Regions from separate parts of the Streptomyces sp. NPDC020747 genome, predicted to be linked through region 1. Evidence: riboswitches for the same ligand, from Rfam matches in the RefSeq annotation. Region 1 holds a riboswitch; the other holds the start of a gene.
What was found. A riboswitch is a leader RNA that binds a small molecule or an ion and turns the genes downstream of it on or off. The one in region 1 is predicted to bind S-adenosylmethionine.
Positions count from the first base shown of each region.

Region 2: linked by a shared signal. The riboswitch ahead of ACH4YP_RS01815 (glutathione S-transferase C-terminal domain-containing protein) and the one ahead of thrC (threonine synthase) in region 1 are both predicted to bind S-adenosylmethionine.

Region 1 is NZ_JBIRTJ010000006.1:233,762-241,232, forward strand. It holds gene groL (chaperonin GroEL) at 1-1,396, opposite strand, end outside; gene ACH4YP_RS18515 (cold-shock protein) at 1,732-1,938, opposite strand; gene ACH4YP_RS18520 (ubiquitin-like small modifier protein 1) at 2,394-2,669, opposite strand; gene thrC (threonine synthase) at 2,749-4,059, opposite strand; SAM riboswitch class I at 4,075-4,232, opposite strand; gene ACH4YP_RS18530 (glucosyl-3-phosphoglycerate synthase) at 4,458-5,405, shown strand; gene ACH4YP_RS18535 (trehalose-6-phosphate synthase) at 5,484-6,899, shown strand; gene otsB (trehalose-phosphatase) at 6,939-7,471, opposite strand, start outside.
Region 2 is NZ_JBIRTJ010000001.1:442,354-449,824, forward strand. It holds gene ACH4YP_RS01795 (SpoIIE family protein phosphatase) at 1-1,456, opposite strand, end outside; gene ACH4YP_RS01800 (NtaA/DmoA family FMN-dependent monooxygenase) at 1,564-2,976, opposite strand; gene ACH4YP_RS01805 (LLM class flavin-dependent oxidoreductase) at 2,999-4,267, opposite strand; gene ACH4YP_RS01810 (putative leader peptide) at 4,343-4,465, opposite strand; SAM riboswitch class IV at 4,680-4,825, shown strand; gene ACH4YP_RS01815 (glutathione S-transferase C-terminal domain-containing protein) at 5,037-5,759, shown strand; gene ACH4YP_RS01820 (AfsR/SARP family transcriptional regulator) at 5,900-7,471, shown strand, end outside.

The sequences.
Region 1 (7,471 bases):
CCTTCTCGACGATGACGCCACCCTCCAGGCCGCCGTTGACGGCGATCTGCTTGAGCGGGGCCTCCAGGGCGAGCTTCACGGCGTTGGCGCCGGTCGCCTCGTCACCATCGAGGTCCAGCTTCTCGAAGACCGAGGAGGCCTGGAGCAGGGCCACGCCACCACCGGCGACGATGCCCTCCTCGACGGCCGCCTTCGCGTTGCGAACGGCGTCCTCGATGCGGTGCTTGCGCTCCTTGAGCTCGACCTCGGTGGCGGCACCGGCCTTGATGACGGCCACGCCGCCGGCCAGCTTCGCCAGGCGCTCCTGGAGCTTCTCGCGGTCGTAGTCCGAGTCCGAGTTCTCGATCTCGGCACGGATCTGGTTGACGCGACCGGCAACCTGGTCCGCCGAACCCGAGCCGTCCACGATCGTCGTCTCGTCCTTGGTGATGACGATCTTGCGAGCGCGGCCGAGCAGCTCCAGGCCGGTGTTCTCCAGCTTGAGGCCGACCTCCTCGGAGATGACCTCGCCGCCCGTGAGGATGGCGATGTCGTTCAGCATCGCCTTGCGGCGGTCACCGAAGCCCGGAGCCTTGACGGCGACGGACTTGAAGGTGCCACGGATCTTGTTGACGACCAGGGTCGACAGGGCCTCGCCCTCGACGTCCTCGGCGATGATCAGCAGCGGCTTGCCCGACTGCATGACCTTCTCCAGGAGCGGGAGCAGGTCCTTGACGTTGGCGATCTTCGAGTTGGCGATCAGGATGTAGGGGTCGTCGAGGACGGCCTCCATACGCTCCATGTCGGTCGCGAAGTACGCCGAGATGTAGCCCTTGTCGAAGCGCATGCCCTCGGTGAGCTCGAGCTCCAGACCGAAGGTCTGGGACTCCTCGACCGTGATGACGCCTTCCTTGCCGACCTTGTCCATCGCCTCGGCGATGAGCTCGCCGATCTGGGTGTCGGCGGCGGAGATGGAGGCCGTCGAAGCGATCTGCTCCTTGGTCTCGACATCCTTGGCCTGCTCAAGGAGGGCACCGGAGACGGCCTCGACGGCCTTCTCGATACCGCGCTTGAGAGCCATCGGGTTGGCGCCGGCGGCGACGTTGCGAAGGCCCTCGCGGACCAGCGCCTGCGCCAGAACGGTCGCGGTGGTCGTACCGTCACCGGCGACGTCGTCCGTCTTCTTGGCGACTTCCTTGACCAGCTCAGCGCCGATCTTCTCGTACGGGTCCTCGAGCTCGATCTCCTTGGCGATGGAAACACCATCGTTGGTGATCGTGGGGGCGCCCCACTTCTTCTCGAGGACGACGTTGCGACCCTTGGGACCAAGGGTGACCTTGACGGCGTCGGCGAGCTGGTTCATCCCGCGCTCGAGACCGCGCCGTGCCTCCTCGTCGAACGCGATGATCTTGGCCATGTGAAGTGGTCCTCCCGGACTGGGGTGGAATCTCCAGGACCGCGCCCGCGCCCGCGACGGACGGCCTGCCGACCTCGTGGTTCCTTGCCCCACCCGGCCTGCGGGCCTCACCGACCCGGTCCTCGTTATCACTCTCACCTTCAGAGTGCTAACGCCAATGATTAGCACTCGACCCATGCGAGTGCAAGCGGCTCAGGATGATCCGCAGGTGGGAGCAGGTGGGAAGAGAGCGCGCGTACGGCGCGCACGGGGTGCGGGCGTGCCGAAGGGCCCGCACCCCGGGGGGTACGAGCCCTTCGGAAGAAGAACGTCGCTGCAGTAAGTCGGCGCGTGCTTCAGCCGGTCGCCAGTCGGACCATGTCCGCCTGCGGCCCCTTCTGGCCTTGCGAGATCTCAAAATCGACCCGCTGACCCTCTTCCAGGGTGCGGTAGCCGTCCATCTGAATCGCGCTGTAGTGGACGAAAACATCCGCACCACCGTCGACCGCGATGAAGCCGTACCCCTTCTCCGCGTTGAACCATTTGACGGTGCCCTGAGCCATGCCTAACTCCCCTATTACTGGCCCTTGCACAGACCCGCACTTCGCGGATCCGGGTCAGACCTCACCCCCCAACGGTTGGGGGTGTGCGCCGGAACGCGTCGACCGCGGCTGAATGTATCCGTCCAACTGCCGTCTGCAACAGGTCAATCCGACGAGAATTCCGGGCACGACTGATCGGGAATATGTGAAGAATTCACGAAGATTCAGGGCAAGTCGGGCCCCGTGAATGCCATAAAAGGCTCAAAAAGGCGGGGCACTTTGGCTACTTCTTGTCGGGCTTCGGGCGGGATCTCAATGCGCCCGGCGTGCGGATCGAAGCAGGTTCCCCAACTGTACCGCGCTCAACCATACAGAATTGCCCCTTCCGCTTCTCTCACGGAGGGGGCAATTCGATGAACTCTCGGTGACGGCAGTTACCGAAGGTAATGATCAGCCTCCGGCACGGCCCCCGACGGTCAGCCGCCGGCGACGGCGGGAATGATCGACACCCCGGCCCCGTCCGGCGTCGCCGTCTCCAGCCCCTGCTCGAAACGCACGTCGTCGTCGTTCACGTACACGTTGACGAACCGCCGCAGCTGCCCCTGGTCGTCCAGGACCCGGGCGGCGATACCGGTGTGGTTCTTCTCCAGATCGGAGATGACCTCACCAAGAGTCGCCCCCTCGGCAGCGACCTCGGCCTTGCCGCCCGTGTAGGTGCGCAGGATGGTGGGGATACGTACGTTGACGCTCATGGGGTTGGACCTCCGGTCGGGTGCGAAGCGCCCCGTCAGGGGCGCGGGGAAGTGCGCGGTCTTTTAGGAGCGCGGCGAACTAACCGAGACCGGCCTCACGGAAGGAATCCAGGTTCGGACGAATGGTCGCGGTCAGCCCCGTGTCGGAAGCAACCGCGTCCAAGGTCTTCAGACCATCACCGGTGTTGAGCACGACAGTGGTCAGACTCGGATCCAGCAGACCGTTCTCGATCAGCTTCTTCGCCACTCCCACCGTCACACCACCGGCGGTCTCCGCAAAGATTCCCTCGGTACGCGCCAGCAACTTGATCGCGTCGACCACCTGCTCGTCGTTCACGTCCTCCACGGCCCCGCCCGTCCGCCGGGCGATATCGAGAACGTAAGGACCGTCCGCCGGATTTCCGATCGCGAGCGACTTCGCGATCGTGTTCGGCTTCTGCGGCCGTACGACGTCGTGCCCGGCCTTGTACGCCACGGACACCGGCGAGCAGCCCTCGGCCTGCGCACCGAAGATCTTGTACGGCTTGTCCTCGACGAGCCCGAGCTTGATCAGCTCCTGCAGCCCCTTGTCGATCTTCGTGAGCTGCGACCCGGAGGCGATGGGCACGACGAGCTGGTCCGGCAGCTGCCAGCCGAGCTGCTCGCAGATCTCGTACGCGAGGGTCTTGGAGCCCTCCGCGTAGTACGGCCGCAGGTTGACGTTGACGAAGCCCCAGCCCTCGCCGGCCGGGTCGCCGATCAGCTCGGAGCAGAAGCGGTTCACGTCGTCGTAGTTGCCCTCGATGCCGACGAGCTCGCCGCCGTAGACCGCGGCCATGACGACCTTGCCCTGCTCCAGGTCGTGCGGGATGAACACGCAGGACCGGAAGCCGGCGCGCGCGGCGGCGGCGCCCACCGCGCCGGCGAGGTTGCCGGTGGAGGAGCAGGAGAGAGTGGTGAAGTTGAACGCGCGGGCCGCTTCGATGGCCTGGGCGACGACCCGGTCCTTGAAGGAGTGCGTCGGGTTCCCGGAGTCGTCCTTCACGAAGAGCTTGCCGGCGTCGACACCCAGCTCGCGCGCGAGGTTGTCGGCCTGGACGAGCTTGGTCCAGCCGGGGTTGATGTTGGGCTTGTCCGCCACGTCCGCGGGGACGGGCAGCAGCGGCGCGTACCGCCAGATGTTCGCGGGGCCCGCTTCGATCCGCTTGCGGAGCTCCTCGGCGTCGTACGCCGAGAAGTCGTACGCGATCTCCAGCGGGCCGAAACACTCCTCGCAGGCGAAGACCGGACCGAGCGGGACGCGGTGGCCGCATTCGCGGCAGGAAAGCGCGGTGGCCGGACCCAGGTCGACGGTGTTCGCGGAGTTCGCGGTGGTGGAGTTCGTGGTGCTTGCAACTGTCTGCGCAGCCATGGAGGCGAGGCCCTTTCCTCATCTTCCTCACGACGCACTTCGCCGTGAGACGGATTTGGCACCTTCCCGAGCCGGGAGCCTCGCCGCGCTGATCGACGATGATCAGGACGAGACCGGCCGGAGGGTTGCCGGGGCTTCAACGGGCCGTATCCCTCTGCCCCTCTGGATGAGCGCTATTCGGTTGTGGTTTTGGTTGTACACGCAACGACCCCCGACATGCGATGGTCATCAGCGTTGTTCAAGACTGTAACCGAAGGCCTGGATGGTGGAGAGAGCCGTCCGAACCGCGAGATGACAGTGAGGCACTCCACTCCCCCACTCTCGACTCCGCTCGAGCGGGGGGACCCCCATCGCGCGTCGGACACACGCATCCCGAAGAACGCAAGGGAGAGCCGCACGTGCTGGAAGACGTCGAGCGCTGGCTGAGCACGCGCTCCTGGTCCGTCGAGGACCGCCCGCTCAAGCAACTCATCGCCGCGAAGCGTGCCACGGGCTCCACGGTGAGTGTCGTACTGCCCGCGCTCAACGAGGAGGAGACCGTCGGCGAGATCGTCGCGATCATCCGCCGTGAGCTGATGACCAGGAAGGTGCCGCTCGTCGACGAGATCGTGGTGATCGACTCGGGTTCGACGGACCGCACCTCCGAGGTCGCCGCCGAGGCGGGGGCCCGTGTCGTGCACCGGGACGAGATCCTGCCCCGTATCCCGGCCGTCCCCGGCAAGGGCGAGGTGCTGTGGCGCTCCCTGCTGGTCACCAGCGGGGACATCGTGGCCTTCGTCGACGCGGACCTGAAGGAGTTCTCGGCGGACTTCGTCTCCGGGATCGTCGGCCCGCTGCTGACCGAACCGGGCGTGGACCTCGTCAAGGCGATGTACGACCGCCCGCTGGGCACCGCCGCAGGTCAGGGGGGCCGGGTCACGGAACTCATGGCCCGCCCGCTCCTGAACATGCACTGGCCGCAGCTGGCCGGGTTCGTCCAGCCGCTGGGCGGGGAGTACGCGGCCCGCCGCTCCCTCCTCGAACAGCTCCCGTTCCCCGTCGGCTACGGCGTCGAGCTGGGCATGCTGGTCGACGCGCTGCACCTGGTGGGCCTGGACGCGCTGGCCCAGGTCGACGTCGGCGTCCGCAAACACCGCCACCAGGACGGGCAGGCCCTGGGCCGCATGTCCGCCGCGATCTACCGCACCGCCCAGCTCCGCCTGGCCCGCGGCCACATGATCCGCCCCTCCCTGACCCAGTTCGAACGCGGCGAGCACGGCTTCGAGCCGCGTACGTATTCGGTGGACATGGAGGAGAGGCCGCCGATGGCGGACATCGAGGAGTACGTGGAACGAAAGGCCGCGTAGCGCTCCACGGCCCGCAAACCCGACCCCGCGGCGGGTGGGAACGTTTGAGCGTTTACGGCGGGGGCTAGATTTCGAGTCATGGTCTCCACCCGTGGCACCCACAACATCCTGGTCGCCTCCAACCGCGGCCCGGTCTCGTACACCCAGGACGAGACCGGGGCGCTCACCGCCAAGCGCGGCGGAGGCGGCCTGGTCTCCGGGCTCTCCGCGATCGGCCCGGACGCGGGCGCCCTGTGGGTGTGCTCGGCCCTCGGCGACGGCGACCGCGAGGCCGTACGACGCGGGGTGGGCGAGGACGGCGTACGGATGCTGGACATCGACGCCGACACCCACGCCGCCGCGTACAACGACATCGCCAACTCCGTGCTGTGGTTCGTCAACCACCTGCTCTACCAGACACCGCTTGAGCCGGTCTTCGACAAGGAGTTCCGGCGCCAGTGGGCGGCGTTCGAGACGTACAACCACGCCTTCGCCGAGGCGCTGGCCGAGGAGGCCGCGGACGGCGCGGCCGTCCTCGTGCAGGACTACCACCTGGTCCTCGTCCCGCGGATGCTCCGCGAGCTCCGCCCGGACCTGCGGATCGGGCACTTCTCGCACACGCCGTGGGCTCCGCCGGAGTACTTCCGGCTGCTGCCGGACGACATCGCGGCGAAGGTGCTCGGCGGGATCCTCGGGGCGGACCGGGCCGCGTTCCTCACCCAGCGGTGGGCGGACGCGTTCACGGACTGCTGTCACGCCGTCCTGGGCCCCGGGATCCCCTCCGGTACGCGGATCGGGGTGCACGGTCTCGGGGCGGACGCGGACTTCCTGCGCGAGCGCTCGCACCGGCCGGACGTGGACGAGCGGCTGGCGGTACTGCGCGAGCAGATCGGCACGGACCCGGACGGCAGTGCCCGTAAGGCGATCGTGCGGGTGGACCGGACCGAGCTGTCCAAGAACATCGTGCGCGGGCTGCTGGCGTTCCGGGAGCTGCTGGAGGAGCGGCCGGAGTGGCGCGAGCGGGTGGTGCACGTGGCGTTCGCGTACCCGTCGCGGCAGGACCTGGCGGTCTACCGCGACTACACGGCAGAGGTGCAGCGGGTCGCGGACGAGATCAACTCCCGGTACGGGACGCCTGGTTGGACCCCGGTCCTGCTGAACCTCAAGGACGACTTCGCGCGTTCCCTGGCCTCCTACCGGCTGGCGGACGTGGCCCTCGTCAACCCCATCCGGGACGGCATGAACCTCGTCGCCAAGGAGGTGCCGGTCGTGTCGGACGACGGGTGCGTGCTGGTGCTCTCGCGGGAGGCCGGAGCGTACGAGGAGTTGGGCGAGGACGCGGTCGTGGTGAACCCGTACGACGTTTCGGGCACGGCCCGGGCGTTGCACGAGGCGTTGACGATGCCGGCGGGTGAACGGGCGGAGAGGACCAAGCGGTTGGCTGCCGCTGCGACGGCTCTGCCTCCGGCACAGTGGTTCCTGGACCAGCTTGAGGCGCTGCGGTCCGCGGACTAAAAGATTGCGCCGTTCCCCGCGCCCCTGACGGGCGCGGTTTCAGCCCAGCTCAGTTGCCAGGGAAGCCAGCAGGCGTACTACCCCCGCCGGGCCGTCCACCACCAGGTCCGCGCGGTCGGACAGTTCCGTCACCTCGTTGCTGCCGCTGCAGACGAGGAGGCCGGGGGTGCCGTCGGAGCGGAGTTTCTCCACGGCGGCGAAGGCGGGGAGGTCGCCCAGGTCGTCGCCGCAGTACATGACCGACTCGGCGCCGATGTCGCGTACGTACTCGCCGAGGGCGACGCCCTTGTCCATGCCGGCCGGGCGCAGTTCCAGCACCATTCTTCCCGGTTCGACGATCAGGCCGTGGCGGGTGGCGAGCTCGGTGAGGGGCTCACGGAGGGCCTCGAAGGCGGCCTGGGGGTCCTTGGCGCGGCGGGTGTGGACCGCGACCGCCCTGCCCTTCTCCTCGATCCACGTGCCCTGCCAGGCGCCGATGGAGTCGAGGAAGCCGGGGAGTTCGGCGCGGGCCTCGGCGACGCCGGGGTGGGGGGCGGGGGCCTGGACGGTGCCGGTGACGGCGTCCCAGCGTT
Region 2 (7,471 bases), on a different contig from region 1:
CCCCGACGACCAGCGCCACCCTGGTCCCGGACAGCGGGATCACGTCGAACCAGTCACCGCCGACCCCCGCCTGCGACAGCGCCGGAAGGTAGCGGGAGGCGAACTCGACGGCCGCCTGCCCCGCCATCACCTGGGGCAGCAGGCTGCGCTGCAGGGCCAGCGCGGTCGTGCGCTCCCGGGTGTAGCGGCGGGCGTTGTCGACGCAGACGGCCGCCCGGCTGGACAGTTCCTCCGCCAGCGACACGTCGTCCGGATCGAAGGCGTCGGGATGTTCGGGAGTGAGGATCCGGACGAAGACGGCCACGCCCAGTGTCGTGCCGCGCGCCACCAGCGGTACGGCCATCAGCGACAGCTCGTGGTCCTCGCCCTCCAGCAGCTTGGCGGAGCGGGCGCGGTTCTCGGCGAACCAGAGGTCGAGGCCGCTGTCGCCGCTTCGGGTGAGCACCGGCTCGCCGGTGGCCAGGGCGCGTGCGGGCGGCGAGAAGGCCGGGTAGACGTCGGCGGAACCCAGGTCTATCGCCGCCTCCGGCACACCGGGGGTGTCGGAGTGGTGGGCGACCCGGCGCAGCTCCACGCCGCCCTCCACCGGCCCCGTCCCGGGTTCCTCGCCCTGGAGCACCGAGTCCAGCAGGTCGACGCTGGCGAAGTCGGCGAGCCGGGGTACGGCCAGTTCGGCGAGTTCACGGGCGGTCTGGATCACGTCGAGCTTGGTGCCGATGGACCCGGCGGCCTCGTTGAGCAGGGCCAGCCGCTGGCGTGCCCAGTACTGCTCGCTGCTGTCGAACCCGGCGAGAGCGGTGCCGATCAGCTCTCCGGAGTGGTCCCGCACCGGCCACATCTCGAAGCTCCAGGCGTGCATGCGGCGGCCGGACGGCGAGCGGGTCCAGCTCTCGTAGTGGACCGGCTGCCCGGTCTCCGCGACGATCTCCAGATGGCGCAGGAAGCCGCGGCTGTGCTCGGCGTTCTCCACGGTGTCGGGGAAGTACCGGTGCCGGAACTCCGTCTCGGGCTGCCCCATGACCTGGCACGCGAAGTCGTTCATCCGAAGGTAGCGCTGCCCGGTGTCGAAGATCGACATGGACATCGACGCCTGTTTGAACGCCAGCTCACCCAGGACGCGCTCGCCGGTGTCCGGGGTCGCGGTGACGACGAACCCCGGCCGCCGCTCCTTCCCGCCCTGCAGCGGGCACATCCGCAGCGCCAGCTCCAGCCGCCGCCCGTCCTTGTGGCGCACGGCCACGACCGCGTCGCCGCGGGTCAGCAGAGCCCGCCAGGCCGCCGCGGGCTCACCGGCCACCAACTCCGACGCCGACCGCCCGGTCACGTCCTCGGCCGTGTGCCCCGTCAGCAGCCGCGCGCCCTCGCTCCAGCCCGTGACATTGCCGCTCTCGTCGACCACCGCCATGGCGTCACCGGCCGTGGCCGCCGGTCCTCCGTCACGCGGCAATGTCACCATGTGTACAAGAATGGTCCCCTTCGGCATCCGCATCAAGCCAGCTGACCGGTTTCCACCCCCCACTCCGTGGTCCTGTGCCTACACGATCGGGGTGACCGCCCGTACGTTCACGAAGCCACCCGCCCACCCCGCTCACCGATGCCGACGGCGGCCTCGGCATTCGTACGGGCCTCGGCATCGGGATGGGCCAGGCCCAAGTGGTCGCGCAGGGTCGTGCCCTCGTACTCCGTACGGAACACACCGCGCTCCTGGAGCAGCGGGACCACCGTGTCGGCGAAGGCGTCCAGGCCGCCGGGGGTGATGTGCGGGACGAGGATGAAGCCGTCGCTCGCGTCGGCCTGGACGAGGTCGTCGATGGTGGCCGCGACCGTGGCCGGGGAACCGACGAAGGCCTGGCGGTTGCCGGTCTCGATGACCAGGTCGCGGATGGACCAGTTGTTGGCCGCCGCGCGCTCGCGCCACTCGCGGGCGGTGGCCAGCGGGTCGCGGTACATCCGGACCTGGGCCCGGCCGCGCGCGACGGTGTGCTCGCCGAGGTCGGGGTCGATGTCGGGCAGCGGTCCTTCGGGGTCGTACGCGGACAGGTCACGGTTCCAGACGAACTCCAGGTGCTTGATGGCGGTCGCCCCGCTGACCTGCTGCCGGCGCACCTCGCGGGCCAGTTCCGCGGCCTCGGCGTCGGTGTCGCCGAGGACGAAGGTCGCCGCGGGCAGGATCAGCAGCTGGTCGGGCGTACGGCCGTAGCGGGCCAGGCGTCCCTTGACGTCCGTGTAGAACGCCTGGCCGTCCTTGAGGGTGGCGTACCGGCTGAAGATCGCGTCGGCCCCGGCGGCGGCGAACTCGCGGCCCTCCTCGGAGTCGCCGGCCTGGAAGATCACCGGGCGGCCCTGCGGGGAGCGCGGGACGTTGAACTGCCCCTCGATGTCGAAGTGTTGACCTTGGTGGACGAAGGCGCCGGCCTTCGCGTCGCGCAGGAAGGTGCCGGTGTCCTGGTCGGCGACGATCTCGTCACCGTGCCAGGAGTCGAAGAGTTCGTTCGCGGTGGCCAGGAACTCCCTGGCCCGGGAGTAGCGCTCGTCCTGCGGGAGGAAGCCGCCGCGGCGGAAGTTCTCGCCGGTGAAGGCGTCCCAGGAGGTGACGACGTTCCAGGCGGCACGCCCGTCCGAGAGGTGGTCGAGGCTGGCGAACTGCCGAGCCACTTCATAGGGCTCGTTGAAGGTGGAGTTGATGGTGCCGGTCAGGCCGAGGTGCTGGGTGACGGCCGCGAGCGCGGTGAGGACGGTGAAGGTGTCGGGGCGGCCGACGACATCCAAGTCGTAGATCTTTCCGCCCTGTTCGCGCAGTCGCAGCCCTTCGGCGAGGAACAGGAAGTCGAACTTGGCGCGTTCGGCGGTCCGCGCGAAGTGCGCGAAGGAACTGAACTCGATATGGCTGCCGGCCTCCGGGTCGCTCCACACGGTGGTGTTGTTGACGCCGGGGAAGTGGGCGGCCAGGTGGATCTGCTTCAGCGGCTTGCTCATGGTCCTGCGGTCTCCGTCCGGCTCAGGCGGTGGCGTTGGCAGCGGCGTTGGTGTCGGCGGCAGCGGCGCCGGTGGCGTTGGCCGCGTAGCGGTTGGCCGGGCGGGCGAGCCCGAGCAGTCCGCGCAGGGTGTCGGCCTCGTAGGCGCGGCGGAAGGCGCCCCGGCGCTGCAGTTCGGGGACCAGGCCCCGGGTGATGGCCGGCAGGTCGTGGCCAAGGACGGCGGGGCGCAGCCGGAAGCCGCTCAGCCCGGCCGACCACAACTCCTGGAGCAGGTCGGCGAGTTGGGCCGGTGTGCCGGTGAAGACGCGGGCGTCACTGGTGAACGGCGCTCCCGCGAGGGCGTCGAGGCGGTCCCTGCGGGCGGCCGCGGCGGCGGGTTCGTCGTCGAGGAGGACCACCAGGTCGCCGAAGACGTGCAGGGGTTGGTCGGCGCGGCCCGCGAGGGCCTGTTCGGCACGGATCTCGGCGACGATCGCGCGGGCCTGGTCGGTGTCGTGCGGGGTGACGTAGCCGATGTCGGCGGCGCGGGCCACCAGCCGGTACGGCACGCTCTGGTGGGCTAGGGCGCTGACGACGGGTTGTCCCTGTGGCGGACGCGGGGTGATGGAGGGGCCCTTGACGTTGAAGTGCCTGCCCTCGAAGTCGATGTAGTGCAGCTTTTCGCGGTCGACGAAACGGCCGGTGGCCACGTCCCGGATCTCGGCGTCGTCCTCCCAGCTGTCCCAGAGCCGGCGCACGACCTCGACGTAGTCGGCCGTCTCGTCGAAGAGTTCGCCCACCACGTCCTGCGTGGCCGTGCTGTCGTAGGCGTCCAGGCGGGGCAGCGTACGGCGGCCGAAGTGCGCCGCCTCGTTCTGACGTGCCGTCAACTGCACCCGCAGGCCCGCCCGGCCGGAACTCACGTGGTCGAGGGTGGCGATGGCCTTGGAGATGTGGAACGGCTCCGTGTGCGTGGCCACCACGGTCGGCACCAGACCTATGTGCCGGGTCAGCGGTGCGATGCGCGCGGCGACGAGAACGGCGTCGAGCCGGCCGCGGACCTGGTCGGTCCGCCCGTCCGGCTCGATGGAGTGTGAGGACTGCGGTCCGAGGCCGTCCTCGAAGGTCACGAAGTCGAGGAGACCGCGCTCGGCCTCGGCGACGAGGTCGGCCCAGTACGCGGCGGTGAACAGTTCCCGGGGCCGGGCCACCGGTTCGCGCCAGGCGGCGGGATGCCAGCCGGCGCCGTCGAGCGCCACGGCGAGGTGCAGCCGCGCCGACGAGGGCGGGGCAGAAGGTGCTGAGGACACGACAGGTGTGCCTTCCTGATCGACCGTACGGGAAAGCCGGCCCTCAGCGGAGGGCGCGGCCGCGTGGGTTACGGGTCAGGAGCAACAGAGCGCGCCGGCGAAGCGCAACAGGTCGATGTGCGGCCGGGAGTAGAGGCGTACGCGATGGAGCGGGGCGGCCTTCGTGGCGCCGCGGCGGGACATGGTTCGCGCTCGCACGTGCGTCACCTCCGCCCTTCCGGCTCGGCGGACCGGGGGTCCGGCCGACCTCGCATGCGCGGGCCCTCGGTCGGGCACCGCCTCGTCGTCAACGAGCACAACAGTACGGCTGTGTCCTTTCTTCCTGCCACCAAGAGTTCCTGTCGGGCCGGAGGCCCAGCTGCTGAGACGCCGTCTTGACGGTCCCGCGGACCGCATCAACACTGGCGGGGACGGTCACGATCGCCAGCGCCCGTCGTGCGGGGACTCCCCGTTCGTGCGGTCATCGGCCCCGGCCCGCTGGCAGGCAACCCTTCCACCGCGACGGGGTGCCCCGGGTGACGACCGGGTTCCGCCGGAGCGGCGGGGCAAGCGTGGTCTCGCGTCTCGTGAGCCCCGACGGCAGGACCGGTGGGAATTTGTCCAGGAACGGCTTGACGAGGCGCCTGCACATCGATTTGTCGCGTGTCTCCAGCGCTTACTGATCCGCTACGCGTCCGACCGATCCGGACCTGTACGGCCAGCGCAGTCACTCCGTTCCGCCACTGGCGCCCACGAGGCGGCCAGGGCCTTCGAGTTCCCCTGGAGAGTCATGCCCGAGACGGTTTCCCGCGGTTCCAGCAGCACTGACACCTTCACGACGGCGACCTCGCGCGCGACCGCCGCCCACACGACCGCCTCCCATTCGTCCGGCCGCGGCACGGCCGCCGGCGGCTCGTCCGGCCCCGTCCCGGCCGCCCGTCCGCACCGCTTCCGCGGCCGTATCGGCGTCGGTCTCGCGGGCGGCTTCTACCCGGCGCCGCACCGCTATCAGCTGTACCTGTCCGAGGCCTGTCCCTACTCGGCGCGCGTGGCGGTCGTCCTCGACCTGCTCGGCCTCACGGACTCGCTCACCACCACCGTCCTGAAGCTCCCCGCCGAGACACCCGATGCCTTCGCGTCGCTGCGCGGCGCCTACGAGGCGACCTGGCACCACTACGACGGCCCGCTCACCGCGCCCGCGCTGTGCGACCGCTGGAGCGGACGCGTCGTCAGCAACCACACGCCCGACATCCTCCGCGACCTCGCCGGCCTGCTCGCCGACCCCGAGACCGACGGAGCCCGGCTGCCCGCCCTGGACCGCCTGAACCGTCAACTCGCCTGCCAGCCCTACGTGTTGGGCGATGAGCTCGGCACCGCGGACAGGGATCTCTGGGTGACACTCACCCACCTCGACCACTTCGACGCGGCCGGCACCCTCGCTCCGTACCGCCACATCGAGGAGTACGTGCGACGCCTCGGCCGGCACCCGGACGTCTCCGGCGACGAGCGCTGAACGCGAGCCCGCGGGCCCGGTGTGACAACTGCGCGGCAGTGGGCCGGAATACGCCTTCCGGATATGCCGACAAGAGAGATAGAGATGGGGATGAAGAAAGGAAATGGTGAGGGAGTTGTAAAACGGCGGGCGGGGAGCGCATGCGCATTCAGGTACTCGGGCCGGTCTGCGCCTGGCGGGACGGCACCCGCCTCGACCTCGGTTCGCCCCAGCGCCGCGCGGTACTCGCCCTGCTCGCGGTGTCCCGTGGACAGCAACTGCCGTTCTTCGGACTCGCGGACGCGCTGTGGGGCGAGCGCCCGCCGGCCACCGCGTCGAACGTCGTCCAGACCCACATCAAGCACCTGCGCCACCTGCTGGAACCGGACCGGCCAGCACGCGCCCGCAGTGCGCTGCTCCCCCGGCTCGGCGACGGCTACGCGCTGCGCGTCCCGAACGACGCCATCGACCTGCTGCGCTTCAGGGACCTGGTCGCCGGAGCGGTGACCGTACGACGGGACGGGCGCGGCGGCGGCCAGGAGCGGGCCGCGGCCCTGCTGACCGACGCGCTCGGGCTGTGGCAGCAACCGCCCCTCGCGGACCTGCCCTTCCTCGCCGCGCACCCGGTGGTGGTCGCGCTGGCGGAGGAACGCCGTGGGGTGGTCGCCCAGTACGGCGAGGCCATGATCGCGGCGGGCAGGAGCGCCGACGCACTGCCCGTCCTGGAGGAGACCGCGGTCGCGCAGCCGCTGGACGAGGACGCCCAGGCCCGGCTCATCCGGGCGTACGAGGCCGTCGGGCGACGCGATCAGGCGGTCGCCGTCTACCGGCGGAGCCGTCGTCGGCTGGCGGACGAACTCGGCGTCGATCCCGGCCCCGCGCTGGCCGAGGCGTATGCCGCCGTGCTGCGGCGCCGCACCCGGCCTTCCGCTCCCGGTGCCGGGCAAGCTCCCGTCGGCGGCCCCGGCACGACAGGCGTCGCCGCGTTGCCCGCGCAAGTGCCCGCCCACGTACCCCCGTTCCCGCCCTCGGCGCACCGATTACCCGCGCAACTCCCGGCGGACGTACCCGACTTCGCGGGCCGTGATCCGGAACTCTCCGCGCTGGACCGGCTGTTGGCCGCGGCGGCGGACAGCCCGACGGCCGGGGCCGTCTCGGTCGTCTCCGGCACGGCCGGGGTGGGGAAGACCGCGCTGATCGTCCACTGGGCGCACCGCACGCGGCGCCGGTTCCCCGACGGCCAGCTCTACGTCAACCTGCGCGGTTACGACCCGGACCGCCCGATGCCGCCCGGTGACGCCCTGACCCGGTTCCTCAGCGTCCTCGGGGTTCCCGGTGACGCGATCCCGCTCGACGTGGACGACCGCGCGAGCCGGTTCCGGACCGAACTGGCCGACCGGCGGATGCTGGTGGTCCTGGACAACGCCCTGTCCGAGGAGCAGGTCCGCCCGTTGCTTCCCGGCTCGCCGCTGTGTGCCGTCGTGGTCACCAGCCGGGACAGCCTCGCCGGACTGGTGGCCCTGCACGGCGCCCGCCGTATCGGTCTGGGCCCGCTCCCGCCGCCCGACGCGGTCGCCCTGCTGCGCACGCTCGTCGGCGCGCGCGTCGACACCGAGCCGGGGCCGGCCGCCGCCCTGGCCGAACAGTGCGCACGTCTCCCGCTGGCGCTGCGGGTCGCGGCCGAACTCGCCGTCGCCCACCCGTCGTCGCGGCTGGCGGACCTGGTGGCGGAG